Regions from separate parts of the Protofrankia sp. CiT1 genome, predicted to be linked through region 2. Evidence: predicted binding sites of a transcription regulator. Region 2 holds the regulator's gene; each other region holds the start of a gene.
What was found. The regulator LexA, encoded in region 2, represses DNA repair genes until DNA is damaged. The targets are predictions, from matches to a motif close to CGAACNNNNGTTCG.
Positions count from the first base shown of each region.

Region 1: MJ785_RS11100 (HNH endonuclease signature motif containing protein) is a predicted target of LexA. The motif match lies at 1,880-1,893, and genes of this name have one in related genera.
Region 3: MJ785_RS07865 (SAV_6107 family HEPN domain-containing protein) is a predicted target of LexA. The motif match lies at 2,776-2,789, and genes of this name have one in related genera.

Region 1 is NZ_CAKJTP010000053.1:17,063-22,829, forward strand. It holds gene MJ785_RS11090 (pseudouridine-5'-phosphate glycosidase) at 1-914, opposite strand, end outside; gene MJ785_RS11095 (polysaccharide deacetylase family protein) at 961-1,797, opposite strand; gene MJ785_RS11100 (HNH endonuclease signature motif containing protein) at 1,924-2,796, shown strand; gene clpB (ATP-dependent chaperone ClpB) at 2,976-5,582, opposite strand.
Region 2 is NZ_CAKJTP010000008.1:22,150-30,973, forward strand. It holds gene MJ785_RS02785 (vitamin B12-dependent ribonucleotide reductase) at 1-1,583, opposite strand, end outside; gene nrdR (transcriptional regulator NrdR) at 1,706-2,155, opposite strand; gene MJ785_RS02795 (LysM peptidoglycan-binding domain-containing protein) at 2,266-2,571, opposite strand; gene lexA (transcriptional repressor LexA) at 2,825-3,598, shown strand; gene miaA (tRNA (adenosine(37)-N6)-dimethylallyltransferase MiaA) at 3,637-4,515, shown strand; gene MJ785_RS02810 (EAL domain-containing protein) at 4,565-5,512, shown strand; gene hflX (GTPase HflX) at 5,509-6,909, shown strand; gene MJ785_RS02820 (alpha/beta fold hydrolase) at 6,964-7,776, opposite strand; gene MJ785_RS02825 (hypothetical protein) at 7,812-8,480, opposite strand; gene miaB (tRNA (N6-isopentenyl adenosine(37)-C2)-methylthiotransferase MiaB) at 8,555-8,824, opposite strand, start outside.
Region 3 is NZ_CAKJTP010000031.1:5,560-14,383, forward strand. It holds gene MJ785_RS07855 (DUF3488 and transglutaminase-like domain-containing protein) at 1-1,509, shown strand, start outside; gene MJ785_RS07860 (DUF3040 domain-containing protein) at 1,552-1,956, opposite strand; gene MJ785_RS07865 (SAV_6107 family HEPN domain-containing protein) at 2,235-2,678, opposite strand; gene MJ785_RS07870 (hypothetical protein) at 3,030-3,596, opposite strand; gene MJ785_RS07875 (BTAD domain-containing putative transcriptional regulator) at 4,050-8,000, shown strand; gene MJ785_RS07880 (spheroidene monooxygenase) at 7,997-8,773, shown strand.

The DNA of each region.
Region 1 (5,767 bases), on a different contig from region 2:
GCTCCAGCTTCGGCGGCCCAGGCGGTGGCGATGCCGGCGGCGACGGTCACGTTGTTGCGGACGACGGCGATGTTCGTCTCCAGGCTGGCGCCGGCCGTTTCGCGGTGGAACGTCTCCAGCAGGAACGGGGTGACGGCCTTCCCACGCAGGCCCCGCCGGGCCGCCCCGGCCAGCGCCTCAGCGAGGACCCGGTCATGCAGGTCATGGTCGAGCTGCTCGGCCTCGGGCACAGGATTGGCGACGACCACGGCAGAGCGCAGGCCGAGCGTGTCGGCATCGGCCATGACGGCGGCGACCTGCCGCGCGTCCTCCACCCGCCAGTCGACAGCGAACTCCGTCCGGGACAGGTAAAAACCGGGGAAGCTGTTCGTTCGCCACCCGAGCAGGGTCACGCCGAGGGTTTCCAGCCGTTCGAGCGTCGCGCCGACGTCCAGGATCGACTTCACCCCCGCGCAGATCACGGTGATCGGGGTACGGGCCAGCGTGACCAGGTCCGCGGATTCGTCCGCGCTGTCGGCCCAGCCACGGTGCGCCCCGCCGAGCCCGCCGGTGGCGAACACGCGGATGCCGGCGCGGGCGGCGAGCAGCGACGTGGCGGCGACCGTGGTCGCGCCGGTGCGGTGCAACGCGGAGGCGACGGGCAGGTCCCGGACGGACAGCTTCGCCACATCCGAGGCCTCCGCGATTGCGCTGAGCGCATCCGGGCACAGGCCAACGGTGGGTGTCCCGTCGATCACGGCGATGGTGGCCGGCGTCACTCCGCGGTCGCGCAGCAGCGTTTCCAGCTCGGCCGCGACCTCCCGGTTACGGGGACGCGGCAGGCCGTGGGCGATCAGTGTCGACTCCAGCGCGACCACCGGCCGCCCCGCGTCCAGCGCCACCCGGACCTCGTCGGCAACCGCGAGCCCTCGCATCGCCCGACACTATCCATCGCGGCGCTATGAGACTGCCTGGCCGAGGTCAGGCGAAAAGATCGTGTACTGTCACCGGGCGTAGCCCCTTCTGCCCAAGACCGGTGATGATTCGAGGCAGGGCGGGGATCGTGCCCGCATGCCCGAAGTGCAGGCTCACCACCGAGCCGGGCCGCACCGCCGCAAGTGTGCGCGTGACCACCGCGTCGGCGCCGGGGTCGGTGTAGTCGAGCGGATCCACATCGTAGGACAGGCAGTGCGCGTAACCGGCCCGGCCAGCCTCGGCGAGCACCGTCGGGGTGGCATGGTGCATCGCTGAGGGCCGGAAGTAGTCCCCCGGCCCGCCGGTCACTCGCTCCATGATCTCCTGCGAGCGCTCCACCTCCGAGCGCACCACGGAAGCGCTCTGTCGGTCAAGATCGGCGAGATGGGTGTACGTGTGGTTTCCGATTTCGTGTCCGGCGTCCCGGACGCGGCGGGCGTAGTCCGGGTACCGCTCCAGCCAGTTGCACACGAACATGCAGGTGATCGGCACTTGGGCCTGGGCCACAGCGGCGAGGAGCCCGTCGACCAGAGCGATGTCGCCGTTGGTGTGGAACGTCAGCGCCACCTCCGGACGGCCTGAGCTCGCGCGTACCAGTTCGGTCGCCGGGCCGCCTCCGGCGGACGGCGTGGAGGAGGTTGCCGCGGCGGCACCCGCCGGCGGCGGGACAACTCCCGCGGTGGCCGTTGGCGGCGTGCTCACCGATGGCTCGGCGCCGCGGCCGCTGTCACCACCGCCGTTGCCGGTGCCACCGCTGGTACGGCCGCCAGCTGCGCATCCGGCAAGCACCAGCGCCGCACCCGCGAACAGGCCGCGCCGAGTCGATGAACCGGAAAAGCACACCGCAGCACCTTACCGCCGGTGCTGGGCCAGCCCCATCGCGCGTTTCGCGGGGTTGATCGTGCTCTTCGCTTCGGCTATGCTTCGAACGTGAGTTCGACTTCCTTTGGGGCGGAAGGGGTGGCTGGTATGCGGTTGGCTGATCTGCCCGCACGGCGGGGTATGGCGGCTCGGTTCGATCCGCTCTCTGATCCTGACGCCGTGAGCGGAGATCGGAACGGCGCTCATCGGGCGTGTGCGTTGACCGTGTCGTCCTCGCTCGAGGGCAAGATGTTCCTGCGGGGCCAGCTCGACGCCGAAGGAGGGGAGACTGTCACCGCGGCCTTGGACGCGGCTATGGGAGGAGCGCCCGCGGCAGACGATACGCGCTCCAAGGATCAGCGTCGGGCGGACGCCCTGGTCGAAATCGCCCGACATTATCTGGGCCAGGCGGATCTTTCGCAGGTGCATGGCCATCGACCGCAGCTGACCGCTGTAGTCGAGGTCGCGGCGTTGCTACCGCCGGTGCGGGCAGCAACCTCGGCGGCCTCAGAAGCCGGCTCGGACCCTTCTGCCGTCCCCGCGCGTGCGGCAGCGGCGGTCCGTCCGCCGGAGTTTCCCACCAGGCTCACCGTCCGTGCTGGTTTCACCGGCGGATGGCCGATCACTCCTGCCGCCATCCGCCGGATCGCGTGCGACGCACGAGTCAGTCATCTGCTGACCTGGGGCGAAAGCAAAATTTTCGATCTCAGTCGGGAGGCTCCCACAGTCTCTGCCGCGCAGCATCGCGCGTTGGAGCTCCGCGACGGCGGATGCGTCTACCCGGGCTGTGACCGGCCGCCGTCGTTCTGCGACGGTCATCATCTCGTGCATTGGATCGACGGGGGGCCGACTGAACTCGACAATCTTGTTCTGCAATGCGGGCGGCATCATCGCAGGCTCCATGAGGAAGGCGAGACCCTCTACCGTGACGACATCGGCACCTGGCGGATCCGGAGAGCCGACGCCGACAGTGAGCCCTAGGGCGTGTTTCGAAAGCCATCTGTCCGGCTCGCCACGTCCAGGCGGCCTCTGGCTGCGTTCTCGGCCACACCGATACAACTCATCCGGTATCGGTGTGGCCTGCGGCCTTGCCAGGAACCACCTGGACGCGCCTTCCTGATCGAACGACGACTTCCGAAACACGCCGTAGTCCGAACCGATCATCCGGTATGCACCGCGGGGTGGACCTGGAGACCACGGCGGTTCGGGTCGACCTCCACGACAACCTCGTCGCCGTCCCGTACGGTGCCGGCGAGCAGCTCCCGGGCCAGCGAGTCTCCGATCGAGGTCTGCACCAGCCGCCGCAGCGGGCGGGCCCCGAAAACCGGGTCGAAGCCGGCGTCGGCCAGCCAGGCACGTGCCGCGTCGGTGACCGTCAGCGTGATCCGCCGGTCGGTGAGCCGGGCTCGCAGCAGGTCAAGCTGGAGGTCGACGATGCGGGCCAGGTCGTCGCGGTCAAGCTGGTCAAAGACCAGGACATCGTCGAGCCGGTTGAGGAACTCGGGCTTGAACGCCTCCTGGACGACGACCATCACGGAATCATGCCGCACCTGTGGCGACAGAGTTGGATCCGCGATGAATTGCGACCCAAGGTTGGACGTCAGTACCACGATCGTGCTGCGGAAGTCGACCGTCCGGCCCTGGCCGTCGGTGAGACGCCCGTCGTCGAGCACCTGCAGGAGGATGTCGAAAACGTCTGGATGCGCCTTCTCGATCTCATCCAACAGGATCACACTGTACGGGCGGCGGCGGATCGTCTCGGTGAGCTGCCCGCCCGACTCGAATCCGATGTAGCCGGGTGGCGCGCCGATAAGCCGCGCCACCGAGTGCTTCTCGGCGTACTCGCTCATGTCGATGCGCACCACCGCGCGTTCGTCGTCGAACAGAAAGTCCGCGAGCGCCTTCGCCAGCTCGGTCTTGCCGACCCCGGTAGGGCCGAGGAAGAGAAAAGAGCCGGTCGGCCGGTCCGGGTCGGAGATGCCGGCACGGGCACGGCGCACGGCATCGGAAACAGCACGTACCGCGGCCCGCTGACCGATGACACGCCTGTGTAGTTCGTCCTCCATCCGAAGCAGTTTGGCGCTTTCACCCTCCAGCAGCCGGCCGGCGGGAATTCCTGTCCAGGAGGCGACGACCTCGGCCACATCGTCCGGGCCGACCTCCTCCTTCAGCATTGCGCCGTCTGCCTCGTCCGCGCCGGGCAGCGCGTCGGTTGCCGCGGCGAGCCGTTTCTCCAGGGTGGGGATCGTGCCGTAGCGCAGCTCGCCGGCCTTGGCCAGGTCAAGGTCGCGTTCGGCGACCTCAATGGCCCGCTTGGCGTTCTCCAGCTCCTCCTTGACCTTCTGGACCTCGACGATGGAGCTCTTCTCCCGCTGCCAGCGAGCGGTCAGGCTGGACAGCTCCGTCCGCTTCTCGGTGAGTTCGCGCTGGAGGCGGCCGAGACGGTCCTTGGATGCCTTGTCGTTCTCCTTGGCCAGAGCCATCTCCTCGATCTCCAGGCGCCGGACGGCCCGCTCCAGCTCGTCGATGGCCACCGGCCGGCTGTCGATCTCCATCCGGAGCCGGGACGCGGCCTCGTCCACAAGGTCGATGGCCTTGTCAGGCAGGAAGCGCCCGCTGACGTACCGGTCGGACAGCGTGGCGGCGGCGACGAGGGCCGCGTCGGTGATGCGAACACCGTGGTGCACCTCGTAGCGTTCCTTGAGCCCGCGCAGGATGCCGATGGTGTCCTCCGTCGACGGCTCGCCGACCAGAACCGGCTGGAACCGGCGCTCCAGGGCTGGGTCCTTCTCGATACGGGTGCGGTACTCGTTGAGGGTTGTCGCGCCAATCATGCGCAGCTCGCCGCGGGCGAGCATGGGCTTGAGCATGTTGCCGGCGTCCATGGAACCTTCGGCGGCGCCGGCACCGACCACCGTGTGCAGCTCGTCGATGAACGTGATGAGCCGGCCTTCGGCGGAGCGGATCTCGTTGAGGACGGCCCGCAGCCGCTCCTCGAACTCGCCCCGCAGTTTCGACCCGGCAACCATCGACCCGAGGTCGAGCGAGACGATGCGCCGGTCGCGCAAGGACTCCGGAACATCACCGGCGACGACCCGCAGCGCGAGGCCTTCGACGATCGCGGTCTTGCCGACGCCCGGTTCGCCGATGAGGACCGGGTTGTTCTTCGTCCGCCTGGACAGGACCTGCACAACCCGTCGGATCTCGGCGTCGCGGCCGATAACCGGGTCGAGTTTGCCGGCCCGCGCCTGCTCGGTCAGGTCGACGGAGAACTTCTCCAGCGCCCGGTAGGCGCCCTCGGGATCGCGGCTGGTCACGCGGTGGACACCGCCGCGGACGGTGTCGAAGGCTCCGCGCAGGGTCTCGGCCGTCGCCCCGAACTCGGTCAGCACCCGGGAGGCCTCGCCGCCCTCCTCCGCGAGCGCGACCAACAGGTGCTCGACCGAGGTGTATTCGTCATCGAGCCGATTCGCCTGCCGCTCGGCGTTGTCGAGGACGGTGATGAGCTGCCGGGACAGTTGCGGCGGGGAGACGCTGGCGCCGGTGGCGTGTGGCAGCCGGCTGACCGCCGCTTCCGCGCGGGCGCGTACCTGGGCGAGCGGGGCCTCGATGGCGTCGAGCAGGTCGATCGCCACCCCGTTCGGCTGGCTCAGGACGGCTACCAGCAGATGAAGCGGGTCGACGAGCGGCGAGCCGTCGCCGGTGGCGCGGCTGACTGCGGAGGAGAGTGCTTCCTGGGAGCGGGCGGTGAGCCGGTCAGCGTTCATGGGAGTCCTAGAATGATCGTTTTGTGTGTTCCGTCTTCGGTGACGCTCAGAATAGTTGAGTCGTTTCGACTTAGAGTCGTTTCGACTGAGGGTGCTCGAGGATAGGGCGTTCGATCAGTGAGCGGCGTCCGGGTGGATGGATCGCCAGGCGGTGCGGGGAGTCGCTGGAGGTGCTGGGCGTCGGC
Region 2 (8,824 bases):
TGCGCACGGGCCCATTCAGCGGCGGCCAGGGCGAGCACCCGGGCATCATCCGCTCCGGCGTTGCGGACCGTGTCCGTCGCGGCGGCGTGCTTACGGATCACCCGGCGATGGGCCTCAGCGTTGCGCGCGAAGCCGTCGTACGCCCCCATGACGCCCGCGAGCTGCGCCGAGCGCCGGTAGGCCGCCGCGGTCATCAGCGCGGTGATCGCGCCAGCCATTGCCCGGCCGCCCTCGGAGTCATACGCGCGGCCTGTCGCCATGAGCAGCGCACCGAGATTTGCGTAGCCGATCCCGAGCTGGCGGAACGCCCGGGTCACCCGGGTGATCTCCGGGGTCGGGAAGTCAGCGAAACAGATCGAGATGTCCATCGCGGTGATGACCAGCTCGACGGCGGCGACGAACGCCTCCGCGTCGAAGGTCAGATCGTCGCGCAGGAACCGCATCAGGTTCAGCGAGGCCAGGTTGCAGCTGGAGTTGTCCAGGTGCACGTACTCGCTGCACGGATTGCTGGCGCTGATCCGGCCGGACTCCGGGCAGGTGTGCCAGTCGTTGATCGTGTCGTCGTACTGGATCCCGGGATCCGCGCAGTCCCACGCGGCCTGCGCGATGGTGCGGAACAGCGACCGCGCCCCGATGGTCTCGATGATCCGCCCGTCGATCCGGGCCCGCAGGTGGAAGTCGGTGCCGTCGAGCACCGCCCGCATGAACTCGTCCGTCACCCGAACCGAGTTGTTGGCGTTCTGGTACTGCACCGAGACGATGTCACGGCCGCCGAGGTCCATGTCGAAGCCGGCATCCCGCAACGCTCGGATCTTGCTCTCCTCACGGGCCTTGCTCTCGACAAAGTCGACGATGTCGGGGTGATCGACGTCAAGCACGACCATCTTCGCGGCTCGCCGGGTCGCGCCACCTGATTTGATCGTCCCGGCCGAGGCGTCGGCTCCACGCATGAAGCTGACCGGGCCGGACGCGGTACCGCCGGAGGAGAGCAGCTCCCTGGACGAGCGGATGCGTGACAGGTTCAGCCCGGCACCCGAGCCACCTTTGAAGATCAGGCCCTCTTCCCGGTACCAGTTGAGGATCGACTCCATCGTGTCGTCGACGGACAGGATGAAACAGGCCGAGACCTGCTGCGGTGCCGAGGTGCCGACGTTGAACCACACGGGGCTGTTGAAGCTGAAGACCTGGTGCAGGAGCATCCAGGTCAGCTCCTGCGCAAAGACCTCGGCGTCGGTCTCCGACGCGAAGTACCCGTTCTGCTGCCCGGCGGCCGCGTAGGTGCGCACGACCCGGTCGATGAGCTGGCGCAGTGACCATTCGCGCGTGGCAGCGCCCAACGCGCCGCGGAAGTACTTGCTCGTGACGATGTTCGTGGCGTTCACCGACCAGAAGTCAGGGAACTCCACCCCGCGCTGCTCGAAGTTGACCGAACCGTCCCGCCAGTTGGTCATCACGACGTCCCGCAGCTCCCAGGTGACCTCGTCGTAGGGATGTACGCCGGGCGACGTGTAGACACGTCCTACTTTCAGGCCGGTGGTCTTACCAGCGGGCCGGGTCGACTTCGTGCCGCGGGTCTCGGTCATGGCGCTCCTCGTCTGGCGGATACGGCATTAGGGCGGCGACTAGGGCGTGTTTCGGCAGCCACCTGGACGCGGCTCCCTGATCGAACGACGACTTCCGAAACACGCCGTAACCAGCTGGTGAACTACCTGGCCTGCGTCCGAAGACCGGCGATCGCGGTCTCGAAGTCCGCCAGGGAGTCGAAGGCCAGGTACACCGAGGCGAACCTCAGGTAGGCGACCTCGTCAAGATCTCGCAGTGGGCCGAGAATCGCTCGGCCGATCTCGTCCGAGGGAATCTCGGCCGCTCCGGACGCACGCAGCGTGTCCTCGACCAACTGAGCAAGCTGGGCCAGCGCGTCCGTCTCCACCGGTCGGCCCTGGCACGCCCGGCGTACCCCCGCCACCACCTTCGCGCGGCTGAACGGCTCGGTGACCCCGCTGCGTTTGATGACCCGCAGTGATGCCTCCTCGATCGTCGTGAACCGGCGGCCGCAGGACGAGCACGATCGCCGACGGCGGATCACGGCACCTTCCTCGGTCTCGCGGCTGTCGACAACCCTGCTGTCCGGGTGTCGACAAAACGGGCATCGCACGGACGATCCCCCAAAATCTTGATGACTTACACCTTCGTAACTACCACATGTTGTGGTGGACGATAGAGTCAGCCACCACGACCTGGCAAACCCGCCGGCGTGTCCAACGGTCAGGGCAGGCGAAGCGCCTGGCCCGGAACAAGATCGGTGGTGCCGAGTTGATTCATACCGGCCAGCCGCGCCACAACCACCCGGGTGTCACCCTCGGGCGCCAGCCCACGCGCTATCCCCCACAGGGTCTCCCCGGACTGGACCACATGAACACGCGCCGGCCCGCCACCCCCACGCGACGAGGCCAACGAGGTCACCCGCGCGAGAGACAGGACCAGACAGAAGACAGCCGCGACGAGGACGACCAGGACCGCCCGACCCCTCCTGGTCAACCTCAGCGGAGGCTCAGCCGACCTCTCCACCACACACTCCTTCAACCTCCGAGATCGCAAACAACGAACATCCGTTCGATCGAACTCCCGATCGAGTTTCTACCGCACGACCCCGACGGAATCGCCACGACACGCTCGAACAGACGTTTGAGAAATTCGGTCACGGCAGTTACGGTCGTACCGATGAGATGTCGGTTGTGACCACCAGCGCCGGTTCCCGGCAAAACCACTGGGTCCGCCGGGAGCGGAGTCTGCCACGACCGCGAAACGAAGGAGAACGGCAGGTATGACCACCGACCCCAACCGCACCCGACGTGGCCGGCCACCACGCGGCAGCGTGCGCGACCTGCCGGACGGGCCGGCGGACGCGTCGGGCCTGACCCCCCGCCAGCGCAAGGTGCTGGAGGTGATCCGCAATGCCGTCGAGCGCCGCGGATACCCCCCCAGCGTGCGCGAGATCGGCCAAGCGGTCGGGCTGACCAGCACAAGCAGCGTCGCGCATCAGCTCAGGATGCTGGAGGAGAAGGGCTTCCTACGGCGTGACCCCCACCGCCCGCGGGCCATGGAGGTACTTTCCGCGGACGCACCGGTCCGCCCGGCGGCACGCGACAGCCTCCGTCTCGGGGCACCAGCGATGCCGGCTGCCGGTGCCGACGGATCGGTGGTCCCGTCGGACGGCCATCGCGACGCGGCCTACGTACCCGTCCTCGGCCGCATCGCGGCGGGCGGACCGATTCTTGCCGAACAGGCGGTTGAGGAGATCTTCCCTCTTCCCCGCGAAATCGTCGGCGAGGGCACCCTGTTCATGCTGCGCGTTGTCGGGGATTCCATGGTCGATGCCGCGATCTGCGACGGGGACTGGGTGGTCGTCCGGCAACAGCCGGTCGCGGACAGCGGCGAGATCGTCGCCGCAATGATCGATGGTGAGGCCACGGTCAAGACCTTGCGTCACCGTGATGGCCATGCATGGCTTCAACCGCAGAACCCGGCCTATGCCGATATTCCGGGTGACGAGGCGGCGATCCTCGGCCGGATCGTCGCGGTTCTGCGCCGGGTCTGATCGTGGCTGGCTGTGCCGACCGGGAGAAAGCCGGACGCATGGTGGCGGTCGTCGGGCCGACGGCGGCCGGCAAAAGCGAACTTGCGATCGACCTTGCCGCCGTACTCGGCGGTGAGGTCGTCAATGCCGACTCCATGCAGCTTTACCGCGGCATGGACATCGGCACAGCCAAAGTACCGACGCGGGAGCGCAGAGGCGTCCCGCACCATCTGCTTGACATCTGGGAAATCACCCATACCGCCGACGTGGCCTCCTACCAGGCCAGAGCACGAACCGTCATCGACGATCTGCTCAGTGCCGGCCGGACCCCGGTGCTCGTCGGCGGCTCAGGGCTCTACCTCAGGGCTGTCATCGACGACCTCAGGTTTCCCGGCACCGACCCGGCGGTACGCGCGCGCCTTGAACAGGAACTGTCCGAACGTGGGGCGGCCGCGTTGCACGCCGACCTGACCGCGCGGGCGCCGAAAGCGGCTGCCGCCATCCTGGCCAGCAATGGTCGCCGCATCGTGCGCGCGCTGGAAGTGCTGGAGCTCACCGGCGGCTTCGCCGCCTCCCTACCGGAACACCGCGCGGTCTATGACGTCGTCCAGATCGGCCTCGACCATCATGACCTTGATATCCGAGTCGCCGACCGCGTGGCGGCGATGTGGGCTGCCGGCATGGTCGAAGAGGTCCAGACGCTCGCCGGTCTGGGCCTGCGCAAAGGACGCACCGCCTCACGCGCCCTGGGCTACGCGCAGGTCCTGGCGTGGCTGGATGGCGAGATCGAATCCAGCGAAGCCGCCCGGCTCGCGACCATTGCCGCGACGCGCCGATTCGTCCGCAGACAAAGGTCGTGGTTTCGCCGCGATCCCCGCATAATTTGGCTAGACCATCCCGACGTCGATCAGGTGGCGGGCATGGTCAGCTCAGCCTGACATGCGATGGGTACCGGCGACCCGTTCATCCCGGCGTCTGGAGACATCTGTGACCGCGCTCGAGCTGAACCTCGTCCCGGCCCTGTGCGCCGCGTTCGACGACGGATCGTTGCAGTTGCATTACCAACCCGAGGTTGACCTGCACAACGGGTCGGTCCCGGCGATGGAGGCGTTTCTGCGTTGGCAGCATCCCGATCGTGGGTTGATGCGCCCGTCACAGTTCATGCCGGTCGCCGAAGCGGCCGGCCTGTCCGAACAGGTCGGCCGCTGGGTGCTGCGGACCGCTGTGACGGAGGCTCGGACGTGGCACGAGATGGCTTCAGGGACCACGATCCGCCCACCTCGCCTGTGGGTGAACGTCACCGCCGACCAGCTGATCCGGCCGGATTTCGCGGCCGAGGTGGAACACCTCGTGCGTGGCCGGGGGCTGCCGCCGGGAGCCCTCGGGCTGGAGTTCACCGAACAGACTCTTGGGCTGGCGCACATCGGGGTCCCCCGCCTGTTGGCCCAGTTACGCTCGTTCGGGCCAGCGATCGGCGTTGACGGGTTCGGCACCTGGTATGCTTCGATGTCGACTCTTGATGTCCTGCCGCTGGACATGGTGAAGATCGACGGTCGGTTCCTTCATGCGATGCAACGGGACCTGGAAGGTGAAGCCGTTCTGGCCTCGATCATTACGCTGGCTCACCGACGCCGGCTGATGGTGGCGGCAGAAGGTGTCGACAGCGCCGTCATCGCATCCAGGTTGGCGGCGATGAACTGTGACCGCGGCGCCGGCCGGCTGTTCTGCCCGCCCGTTCCCACCGACGACGCCCGGATGATCGCCCTCGGCCGCGGCCGGCCAGACCGGTGGCAGCAGCGATCGGTCCATCCGCGGCGTCTTCCCGCCCCACGTCCCGCCACGCCGCCACCGTACCGATGCGCGCCCCCGCCGGTGCCGGCTGAGCACGGATCGACCATCCGGATGCAACCGTGTGTCAGAGAAGGGCAAATATGACGCTTCCCGCCGTTGAGGACACCATCCGCGACCAGTTCTTCGACGCCACCGGCGAGGGACTCGATCTCGTCGATCGAGCGGCCCTACGCCGAGTTCCGGGTCTGACGACCGAACTCGACGACGTCACCGAGGTCGAATACCGCCAGCTCCGGCTGGAACGAGTCGTCCTCATCGGCGTGTGGACCGCCGGGACCGCCACCGACGTCCAGACCTCCATGACCGAGCTCGCGGCACTCGCGACTACGGCGGGCTCGGTCATCCTGGACGCGCTCGTCCAGCGCCGTGACACTCCCGACGCCGCGACCTACGTCGGTTCCGGCAAGGCCCGGGAACTGTGCGAGGTCGTTGCCGCTGTCGGCGCCGACACCGTTGTCTGTGACGGGGAACTGACCCCGGGCCAACTGCGCCAGCTGGAGGATGTCGTAAAGGTCAAGGTCATCGACCGGACCGCGCTGATCCTGGATATTTTTGCCCAGCACGCGACCTCCCGGGAAGGCAAGGCGCAGGTCGAGCTTGCTCAACTGCAGTACATGCTGCCGCGGCTGCGCGGCTGGGGTGAGTCGATGTCACGGTCCGGCGGCGGCATCGGCACCCGGGGGCCCGGTGAAACAAAGATCGAAACCGACCGGCGGCGCCTGCGCGCGCGCATGGCCAAACTCCGCCGGGAACTCGCCGACATGAAGACGGTCCGGGCGACGAAGCGGTCCTCACGGCAACGCAGCAGTGTACCCGCGGTCACGATCGCCGGGTACACCAACGCCGGCAAGTCCTCGCTGCTCAACCGCCTGACCGGCGCGGGCGTGCTCGTCGAGGATGCGCTGTTCGCCACGCTTGATCCAACGGTACGGCGGGCCACGCTCCCGGACGGCCGGATCTTCACCCTCGCGGACACCGTTGGCTTCGTCCGCCATCTGCCGCACCAGATCGTCGAGGCGTTCCGCTCGACCTTGGAGGAGGTCGCGGACGCCGATCTTCTCCTGCACGTGGTCGATGGTTCGCATCCCGATCCGATGTCACAGATTTCGGCTGTCCGCACGGTGATCAACGACGTCGACGCCGGTGACGTCCCCGAGCTGATCGTGGTGAACAAAACCGACCTGGCTGACCCGGAGGTACTGGCTCGGCTACGCCGAGAAATCCCAACCGCGGTCTTCGTGTCGGCCCGCACCGGCGAGGGCCTGACCACCCTGGTGGAGGCGCTGACCGAACATGTACCGCACCCCGCGGTTGACGTGCGTGTGCTGGTGCCCTTCGCCCGCGGGGATCTGGTGTCCCGGGTCTACGCCGACGGCGAGGTCCTCGATCTCGGGCACACAGCGGACGGCACCGTTCTGCGGGCTCGGGTACCGGTCGGCCTCGCCGCCCAGCTCGCCGTGTTCCAGCTCGAACCAGCCTGAAAAACGGATGGGCAAGCCGACCGGTCGAGCTCGATAGCTATACCGCCCGTATAGCTATGCCGCCCGCTGGCCGACGGCCTCGCGCCAGAAATCGATCAGCACCGCCGCGGTAGCCGGTGGATTTTCGGTCGCGGGTGAGTGCGCGGCGTCAGGGATCACTTCGTAGCGGGCGCCGACACGCGCGGCCATGTCCGCCTGCAGATGCGGCGGCCAGGCGTCATCGGCGATGCCGTGCGCAACCAGAACAGGCGCGGCGGCCTCGCGGATCACAGCCGCGAGCTCGCCGACCCGGTCAGGCTCGTCAAGGAGCTGCTCACCCATGACCCGCAGGCCAATGTCGCTGCTGGCGAAGAACCTGCGCTCAAGGAACTCCAAACCACCCGGTGGATAGACGGTGGTGTCCGCGACGCGTACCGCGGCCCACACCGCGTCGCGACCGCTGCGGTCGTAGACGATCCGCATGGCTCGCAACGCGATCCGGCGGGCGCCGACGATGCCAGCGGGGCCCGAGCTGAGCAACACCAGGCTGGCCATGACCGAAGGCCGGTTAATGACCGCGGCACGGGCGACCAGACCGCCAAAGGAATGGCCGAGCAGATGCACCGGCCGGCCGATCTCGTCGACCACGCGCCCTACATCCACAGCCAGTGCCTCGACCATGCAGTCTCGTTCCGGATCAGCGGCCGGCGACTCGTACTGGCCACGCTGGTCGATCGCGATGACATTGAACCCCGCCTGCGCCAGCTCTGTCATGATCAGCAGATAGTCCTCCTTGCTCCCGGTGTACCCGGGCAGCAGGACGACCGGTGGATCAGCTGGTGAGCCAGCTCGCAGCGCCGCCAGACCCGCGCAGGTCAAGCGCCGCACTCCTGGTGGCAGTTCCGTCGACGTCAAGAGCATTACTAGCGACTCCCCCATTTCCAGCAGGCGACCATGTACCCCACACCGTAAGGCGCACCAACATACTCAGCGTAAGATATCCATGACCGTTCGTGCGTGTCACTCGGCCTGGAGACAAGACTCGCGCCAGCCAGCACCTGCCACGAGGCACGGCCCGCCGCCATCAGCTCACGGGAGAGAGCGGGCTCGAGCCGCAGCAACGCGGGCGCGTCAGCCGCGGCCAACGCCGCCGCCACCGTGTCGTCATGAGCCGCGGCGCGTTCATCAAAGCCGCCGGGAGCGCCGACCGTCCGCCGCGCGCTGCCGTCCGCCATCACCAGGAACGCGACCCTGGCCGCACGTTGAGCCAACGTGACGCCGATGTTGGCGGCCTCCCGCGGGACGGTCATCGCGCTCACGCCGAATCCGGCCACGTCCCCCTGCCATGCCGTCTGTTCGAGCAGCCAGGCTCCGACCGTCAACGACAACGGCAACGTCGGCCGGTCCGGGCATCGCTGACCAGGTTGGCTCGCCTGTCCCAGCACTACCGAGCGGGCCACCCCGAAACCGGTCAGGGATCCCGACTGGCCGGCCGCATATGCCGCCGTTCGTGGGGCATCGCCGACAACCACGAGAAGGTCCGGGTCCCATGCGACCAGCCGACGAACAGCCTGGATTGCCGGTTCTCGCACAGCTACCGGCTCGCCTCGCGCCACCTCGGGAATGAGCAATGGTGGATGCGGGCAGGTCACCGCCGCGAGCAGCATTACCGGTGGCGCGTGGGCATACCGAGGTCGGTCAGCCGCCGCGTCATCCCGGCCTCCCCAACATCGCTCGGTGTGTGCCGCGCGATCTGCCAGAGGTCACCCGCTCTGGTCCGTCGATGGGTCAGCGGCGGATCGTCCGCCACAAGATGGTGCGGCGCGCCTCTGGTGATCACAGTTTCGATCACATCACCGGGCCGTATCCCTGGGTCCGCGCTGTCGGAAACAGCTGGTGGCCGCAGGTGGACAAGCCGGCCGTCACGGGCGCGGCC
Region 3 (8,824 bases), on a different contig from region 2:
TACCTGCGACTCACCGCGCTGGAGCAGTTCGACGGACAGCGATTCACTCTCCGGTCACTGCGCGCCACCAGTGAGGCGAGGATCAGCGACGGCCTGCCCGCCCCGGACCGCAGCACCCGGGTCAGCACGGTGTCAGCGACAATCGACGTGTCGACGGTCCTGACGGAACGCTACCTTCCCCTTCCGGGCACCCCGAGCAGGATCGAAGGCCTTGCTTCTGGCAGTGACTGGCGGCTGTCCACCGACACCGGCACGGTCTTCAGCACCCGGACCACTACCGCCGGTGCGCACTACCAGGTGGAAGCCTCCACTCCCGATCCGCTCCCAAGCCAGCTCATGGCCTCCCCGCGGACCTTCCCAGCCGATATAAAGATCGACACGGAGCTGCCTCCCGGTACCGACCCGAGGGTCGAGAAGCTCGCCCGGGAGATAGCGGGGACCCGCGTGAACGCCTACCAGCAGGCCCTCGCGATCCAGAAGTACCTCCATGACACCACCTTCATCTACGATCTCAACGGCGCCCCGACCGCGCAGGACGGAGCCTTGACGGAGTTCCTGTTCAAAACCAGACGTGGCTACTGTGAGCAGTTCGCCTCCGCGATGACGGTGCTGCTGCGGACGCTCGGCATCCCAGCCCGGGTGGTGATCGGCTTTGTCCCGGGGGCCAGGCAGGCCGACGGCAGCTATCTGATCACTAACAGGGATGCGCACGCCTGGCCGGAGGCGTGGTTCGCCAGCGCCGGTTGGGTTTCCTTCGAGCCGACCCCCCGCACCGACGGAACCATCACCCCCACCTATGCCGCGGCCTCCGATCCGGCCGGCCAGGGCGCGAGTCCGTCGGCCACACCGTCAGCCACCACCCCGGGCGTGGCCCCCAGCACGGGCCCGGACACCGACGCCGTCCGGGACAGCACGCCAAGCCCAGAGCCGAAAGCTTCCGAAAAAACACGTTCCGCGGAAAGCCCCCTGCCGACGATCATCCGCTGGCTTTCCCGGACTCTGGCCGGGACAGGCATCGTCACGGTGCTGCTGTTGCCGGCGTTGGTGCGGGTCACGCGCCGTCGGCGCCGGCTCGCCACCGCTATGACAGGCGGCTCAGCCGATCACGCGGGAGCGGCAACCGCGGATGCCCGCGTGCACGCGGCCTGGGCCGAGCTCGCGGACCTGACATTCGATCTTGGGGTACCGCTGCGGCCCAACGAGTCGCCGCGGGCCAGTGCGCTGCGGCTGGCCGACCACATCGCTGCCAGCCCGGAGATTCGAGCGTCGGACGCCGAGGCGGCCCGAGCCGCGTTGCTCCGGATTGTCGAGGCGGAGGAACTCGCTCGCTACGCGCCGTCGGCAATAGCCGGTTCCAGCGCCAACGAAAAGATCGGACGCGACCTGCAACTGGTCGCACGACTGCTGCGAACGGCGGCACCACGCACTGACCGGGCACGCGCGGTACTTGCTCCACGGTCGGTGGTAGGGGCGCTGGGCGTGCTCGGCCGGACAGCCCGCCTGAAGTGACCCGCTGGAAGCCACCCAGCTGCTGATGGGCCCGCTCAGGCGTCAGCGGCCGTCCCGGTCCTCCCACCGGCGACGCCAGCGTTCCTCAAGACGCTCAGCCGCTGAGGCACGTGCTCGGCGACGTGAGGCTGCCGGATGACGACCGCTCAGCTCACCACCGCGGCCACCGATCCGGCGAAGATCCGCGGCACCACGTGACGCCGCGAACAGCATCAGCACGAAGCCGAGCACACCGAAGACAACGATCAACGGCGTCCGGTTGAGCACGACCCCGATGACCAGGACAACCAATCCGAACAGGAACAGGAGAACGCTGCGACGAACCCTGCGTAGCAGGTAGGTACGGGGATTCGTCGAGCGGACCGTGCTCGCGAACTTCGGATCGTCCTCGACGAGCGCGCGCTCGATCTGATCCAGCAGGCGCTGCTCGTTTTCCGAGAGCGGCATCGACGCTCCTCCCACGACCGGCAGGTCCGGCAGACGGAACCTGACACCCAAGAATAGGCATGACTGGGCGGGCGCGGTAGGCAACCAACCATGCCGAGACAGACCGATCGGTTCGTCCTGCCGTCAGTCCTCCCCCCGCCCATCCCGCCTCACGCCGGGAGGGGCCATCAGCGGCGCCGGCCGGATCGCGCCGACGCCGAAACGGCCACGCACGCGATCAAAGGCGCGCTCGGCACCGCGCGCCCGAAGCGGCACGCACCGAACACGAGCGGGTGCGTTCAGTCTCGGGAAGATCTGACCGGCCCGACAACCATAGCTGGCAGCGCCGCCTGTGACGGCAGACCCAATGTTGTTTCCACCGTCGTGAGAAAGATTTCGACCTGACGGGCCAAGTCATCGGCATCGCGGGTACCGACCACCGGTAGGCCCGCCTCGGCCGCCGCCCGCCTCGCCGCACCGGCGGCGAAGAACTGGGCCCACTCCGCCAGTTCAGGCGCCACCGTCGCAAGTAGCCGCCAGACGCTCACCGGCCGGCCACGGTGACCGGGACGGGCCTGAGCTCGATCAGCGAGGACGGCCGCGGCGGCACGCAACGCCGCCATATGGGCCAGCGCGTACCGCTGGCCGGGAAGCTGGGCGAGGCTCGCCTCGTCAAGGCCGTGACGCGCGGCCAGGAGCAGCTCGTCACGGGAACGGCGAGGCAGCCCCGCGACCGGGAGCACCGTTCGTACGCCAGAACGTTCCCGAGTCAGAGCAGGTGCGGCACATGCAGCGTGTTGGTCAACACTCCGCCGGCTCATGACCACTCCTTCCATGAATCGAACGCGTGTTCGTACTCTGAAAGGAGTAAACCCCGACCGGGGCAGGTCGTCAACATCGCCGGCCGCAACGGGCCGCCGGACGGAAGACGGCGGCCGTTTACCGCAGCGGCCGCGAACACGTTCCCGGCGGCTGAGCCGCTCGGCATCCATCGCGGCGGCCGGTGGTTATCAGCGCGCGAATCAGGCCGTGCCGCGCGGACCCGGCCGCCGGTGACGCGGAAAACAAGACCATAACCACACCACCGGCGGCCCTTACGCGGCCGCACAGACCTGGGCCGCCGGCTGCGGTGACGCGAAAGAACCGTGATCGTGCCGCCGTCGGCTCTTCACCAGCAGAAACCAGCCCAGCGTCAGAAGAACCAACGGGTCGTGAATACCTCCGCGCCGACGATGATCGTCGTCCACAAGCACCAGCGCGGTGCCGTCATGGGCGAACCGGATGAGACCGCCACCCCGGCTGCTCAGAAAGCCGCACTCAAAGACGGAACCGCGGGGAACGACCCAACGCACCGCACGGCTGCCCGGAAGTTCGACCGTACCGCCACCACCGCGGCGCGCCGACCGAAAAGCAACCAGCGGAATCGACGTAACGGGATCGAACACCCGTAGCCCACGGCCATCAGGATCAGCTTCCAACGCCAGCAGCCGGCCCTCGACCATCAGCTCAACCCGGCGGTGCTCATCCCAGTCCGCGAGAATCGCGGCGACGCGCCTGCCATCCGCGACCAGCACGACCTGGTCCGGTCTGCCGTCGACGGTGCCCAGCGCCACCTCATGCAGAAGTCCTGACCGTGCTGTCTCCTTCGTCGATGTGTCCATAATGATCGACATACCCTCCTGTTGCTCCTCGGCCCTCGGGCGAGCGGGCCTGATAGAACAAGCAGAACAAGCAGTCATCAACCAGTCGTACACATGCGATCAGAGCGAAAATTGATGTTCCGTTGACAAAAATACGGAATCAACCGCGGCAGCCGCGCGGACCGCGGACGAGAGAGCCCGCGATGCCTCGTATCGGTAACAGTCGCCCATCCGACTCGGCCCACGCACGCGAAGTGGTTGCGACAGCGGCACCCACGACGCACGCTGCGGTGGCGACCCAAAAACACCGGGCCAGCCCGCGCCAGCGAGCAATCTGATCACAGACGACACGATCCTCACCTCCCAGATACGCCGACAGCACGGCCGCGCCGTCGGCGGCCCGAAGAAGCGCGGCCCCCGGAATCAGGTATCCCCAGATATCGTAATCAGACGGGATCGGCGCGAGAAGGTCACATGCCAGACAAAGAGAACCTGCATTTCGCAATCCTCGGCCCCACCGAGGCCACCCGCGACGGCAATGTGATCATTCTTGGCGGAAAGCAACGGAAAACGCTGCTCACGGTCCTGCTGTTGAACGTCGACCAGATCGTCACAACCCACCGCCTGATCGAGGCGGTCTGGGACGGTCACCCCCCGGACCGGGCGTTGGCAACGCTGCGGACGCACATCAGCGAGCTGCGCCGCAGGCTCGACCCGGCCAGAGGCAGCCGGCTCCTCGTCCGCCACGGCTCGGGGTACTCGCTTCGGGTGAGCCCCGAGCAGATCGACGCCACCCGGGCCCGTACCCTGCTCGGGCAAGGCCGCCGCGCCGTCGAGGACGGAGATCCGGTCGCCGCGATCGCCCCGTTACAGGCCGCCCAGGGCCTGTGGCGGGGTCAGCCACTCACGGATGTCGCCGAGTACACCTTCGCCGCCGCCCACATCCAGCGCCTCGATGAGCTGCACCGCGATGTCCGGCGGACACGGATCTCCGCGGACCTCTCGCTGGGCCGCCACCGGGAGACCATCGGCGAGCTCCGGGCGCTGGTCACCCAGTACCCACACGACGACGGGCTACGCAAAGATCTCATCATCGCCCTGTACCGGGACAACCGGCTGGAAGATGCCACGCAGGCGTGCCGTGACGGGCTCGACGCCCTGCGTTCCCACGGTCTCGACTCGAGTCTGCTGCGCCGGCTGCAAGAGGATATTCTGCGGGAGGCGCCCAGTTTGAACTGGACACCGCCACGCGCGCTGGAACGCCCGGCGCCACCGAAACCGCCCTATCTCGGGGTGTACCAGCTGCCACCGGACGTCGCCGAGTTCACCGGCCGCGACACCATCCAGACCAAGATCCTCACTGCTCTGACCGACCCGGACGCGCTGGCCAAAGGCACCGTCGTCGTCGCCATCGCGGGTAAGCCGGGAGCGGGCAAGACCGCGCTGGCTGTTCACCTGGCCCATCAGGCCCGCGAGCACTTCCCCGACCCGAGCCTGTTCTTTGACCTACGGGGCAGCCTGCCGTCTCCGCTGGATCCGATCAAGGTACTGACTCGGCTTGTACAGGCGCTTGGAGTAACCAGAACCGCGGTGCCCACCGACCCGGACGACCTTGCCGAGTTGTACCACAGCATGCTCGTCAACCGGCGCATGATAATCGTCTTGGACAACGCCGCCAACGAAGCTCAGATCCGGCGCCTGCTGCCCGCCACTCCCGGCTGCGCGGTCATCGTCACCAGCCGCTCCGGCCTGCACAGCCTGGACGCCTATCACCGAACCATCGATGTCCTGTACCCGGCCGAAGCCGTCGCGCTGCTGGCGAAACTCACCAGCGACCAACGGGTCGAAGCCGAGCCCGAAGCCGCCCGCGACATCGCCGGGCTCTGCGGCTACCTGCCGATGGCGATCCAGATCGCCGGCCGTAAGATCGCCGCTCACCCGCACTGGAGGCTGGCCCGGGTAGCCAGCCGGCTCACTGGGGAGCGTGACCGGTTGTCCTGGCTGGAACTCGGTGACCTCGAGGTCCGGGCCAGCTTCGCGTTGAGTTACGTCGGCCGGCCCGAGGACGAGCGCCAGGCCTTCCGGCTCCTCGCCCTCCCCAACATGGTCGACTTCGCGCCCTGGGCCGCGGCGGCTCTGCTCGACATAGGCAGCGACGAGGCCGAGGACATCCTTGACCGGCTCGCCGACGCCCAGCTCCTGGAACGACGTGGCCCCGACCAGGCAGGGCAGACCCGCTACCGCTTCCACGATCTGATGCGGGTGTTCGCGCGAGAATGCCCGATCGGCCAGCGGCCACCCGATAATGGCTTTCCTCGCCGCGCCGGGGAGCTGGCGGAGCACGGTGACCTTTCCCCCGCTGGGGCACAGCCCACCAGGACAGCACAGCCCACCAGGACAGCACAGCCCACCGAGGAACAGCCCACCGCCGCGACAGCACCGGCTGAAGCCGGGCCGCTGAACACCGTCGGCGACGAACTGCGCCCCGCCCTGACCAGGCTGCTCTCGGCCTACCTGACCGTCATCGACCGCGCGACCGCGGTCTTCTCGCCGGGTAGGTCACTGACGATCGACAACCCGGTCGCGCGTTCCACGTCAGCGGACGACATCGTCTCCGCGCTGGCCGCGGGGCCGCTGGTATGGTTCGGCATCGAGCGGATCAACCTTCACCTCCTGATCGAGCAGGCATCCGCGCGGGAACTCGACGAGATGACGTGGCGGCTGGCCGCGGCGGCCGCCCGGTTCTACGAGTTCAACGGCTACTGGGACGACTGGGATCGGACGCACGGTCTGGGCCTGACGGCGGCTCGCCGGGCAGGCGACCCACTCGCTGAGGCCATCATGTTGTGCGGTCTCGGCGACCGGAACATCCTCCTCGCTTTCGAGGAGGCGTTCTGGCGTCTGAGCGCCTCCGGCACCGACCCGGACGACCAGCCCGCGGTCGACGCGAACAGCGCGGCACGCGACCACCTCGATCTCGCCACTGAACGCTTCACCCGTAGTTACGAAATCTTCACTGCCATCGATCACGCTTTCGGCGAGGCACGCAGCCTGCACGGGCTCGCCGATGCCTGCCGCGGCAAGGGCCGGTTCGACGAGGCGACGGAGCTCTTCGACCGCGCGCTGCAACTGTTCCGCCGCTCCAACAGCCCGGCCGCGGAGGCCGAGACGCTGGTGTGCCTGGCAATGTGCCACGGCAACCGCCAGGAGCTCTCCGAGGCCGTCACCTGCCTGTCGACGAGCCTGTCCATCGCGCGGGATCTCGACAACCGGCCGCTGCAGGCATACGCGCTGCGCCGCCTCGGTGACCTCTACCGCAGCCAGACGCGGTTGGAACGCGCGCTCGCCGCGTACAACGAATCCCTGACGCTGCTCGCGGCCCTGCCCGACCCGCTGTGGGAACCGCGCGTCCTGATCCGCCGCGGGGACATGCTCGCGCAGATGGACGACATCGCCAGCGCCCGACGATCCTGGCAACAGGGCATCAACCTGCTACGCCAGACCCGCTCCGCGGAACTCGCCGTCGCGGAACAGCGGCTGTCCTCAACCATGCCCGCCAAGCCCGCCCAGTTCGGCGGCGGCAGGCTGCTCGGCGGCTTCGACCCTGAGTACTTCATCAGCCGTGCCGCCGCCAGCCGGCGGATCGTACAGGTCCTGAACACGTGGACCGACCTGGTCACCACCCTGCATGAGCAGGCGTTCGCAACGGCTGTGAACAGCGCGTTGAACGGCGGTGCGCTCGTGCAGATCCTCCTGCTCGACCCGGACTCGCCCGCTGCCGCGCAACGCGAGGAGGATCTGGACCGCACCATCAACGTCCCCGAGGCCATCCGGGACAACCTGCGCCGGCTCGACGCGATCCGAACGGGCCTGGACCCAGGCCTTAGACACCGAATGTCCGTGCGTGTATACACCGAGCAGCCGCTGACAAGTTACCATCGATGGGACAATGGGGCCATTGTATCGACATATCCGGTTGGTCGCTCTTCAGCGGTTTCCACCCAGCACGAGACGACCATCGACTCCACGCTCGTCCAGTTCATCGAAGAACGCTTCGCCGCCCTGTGGCGCCCGGAGGTCAGCATCAGCCTTGATGACTACCTGAAGCTGCCGCTGTTGATTGGTTCGTGCACGGACGGCCCCCTGGAACTGACCGTGCGGTACGTACGAACCGAGGGCGCGGTCTACCTGGCCGATGACACGCTGGCCCGGCTGGTTCGCGCCAGCGGCCCGGATGGCCTCCTCACGCAGGTCACGGGGAACCGCCATCCCCTGCTGCCGCTGGGAAGATGCCGTGCGCTTCTCTGTCGCGACGACCCATCCCGGGTCAGGGCGTTCTTCGCGCAGAAATACGGCGTGGAGCACGATGCTGTCCTGCGCCTGTCACCACTGCGGCCAACGGACCCCACGGCGATACGGTTGTGACCGTGGGAGATGGCGATGCTACCGCGGCACACGCCTGCCCCCTGGTGATCATCGACCTGTGGGGGGTACGGCCCCGCCATGTTCCGCACGCGGCCGCGAGGATGGCGCTGGACCGCCGGCACTTGCGGCGCACAACCGGTCTCGTCTTCGCCAGGTCCCTCGGCACCGGACGCGGCCGGACGTTCGGTCCGCGCGACGCCGACGTGCTGCGCTGGGCTGTGCTGACCGTCTGGGCTTCCGCGCGGGAAGCGGCCTCGTTCGAACGGTCCGCCATGATCGGCGCATGGTCCGCCATTGCCTACGAACGGTGGCGAGCCGAGCTCCACCCGTTGTCGTCCCGGGGACGATGGGCCCGTCAGCGTCCGTTCGGTGACCCGGTGACGCAGCCCGCGGGCCTGGCGCGGCCAGCCGGCCCGATCGCGGCGATCACCAGAGCCAGGCTGTCGTTGCGGCGGGCGCCCGCTTTCTGGCGGTCGGTGCCGCCGGTGGCCGAGGACCTCACCCGTTGCGAAGGCCTGCGGTTCGCGGTGGGGATCGGCGAGGCGCCACTCGGCCTACAGGGAACATTCAGCGTCTGGGACGACGCTGACGCGTTACGCCGGTTCGCCTATGGCAGCCCGGCCCATACCGACGTCGTACGGCGCACCTTTGAACACGGCTGGTACAAAGAAGAGCTCTTCGCGCGTTTCGCCGTCCTGCGTACCCACGGAACGGTGAACGGATGTGACCCGCTGGCACGATCCGGCCGAACACCTTCCAGCGCCGATCTCTAAGCAGCGTAAGCAGCGCGGACCGCGGGGCTGGCAGTGGCGGCGGCCACCACG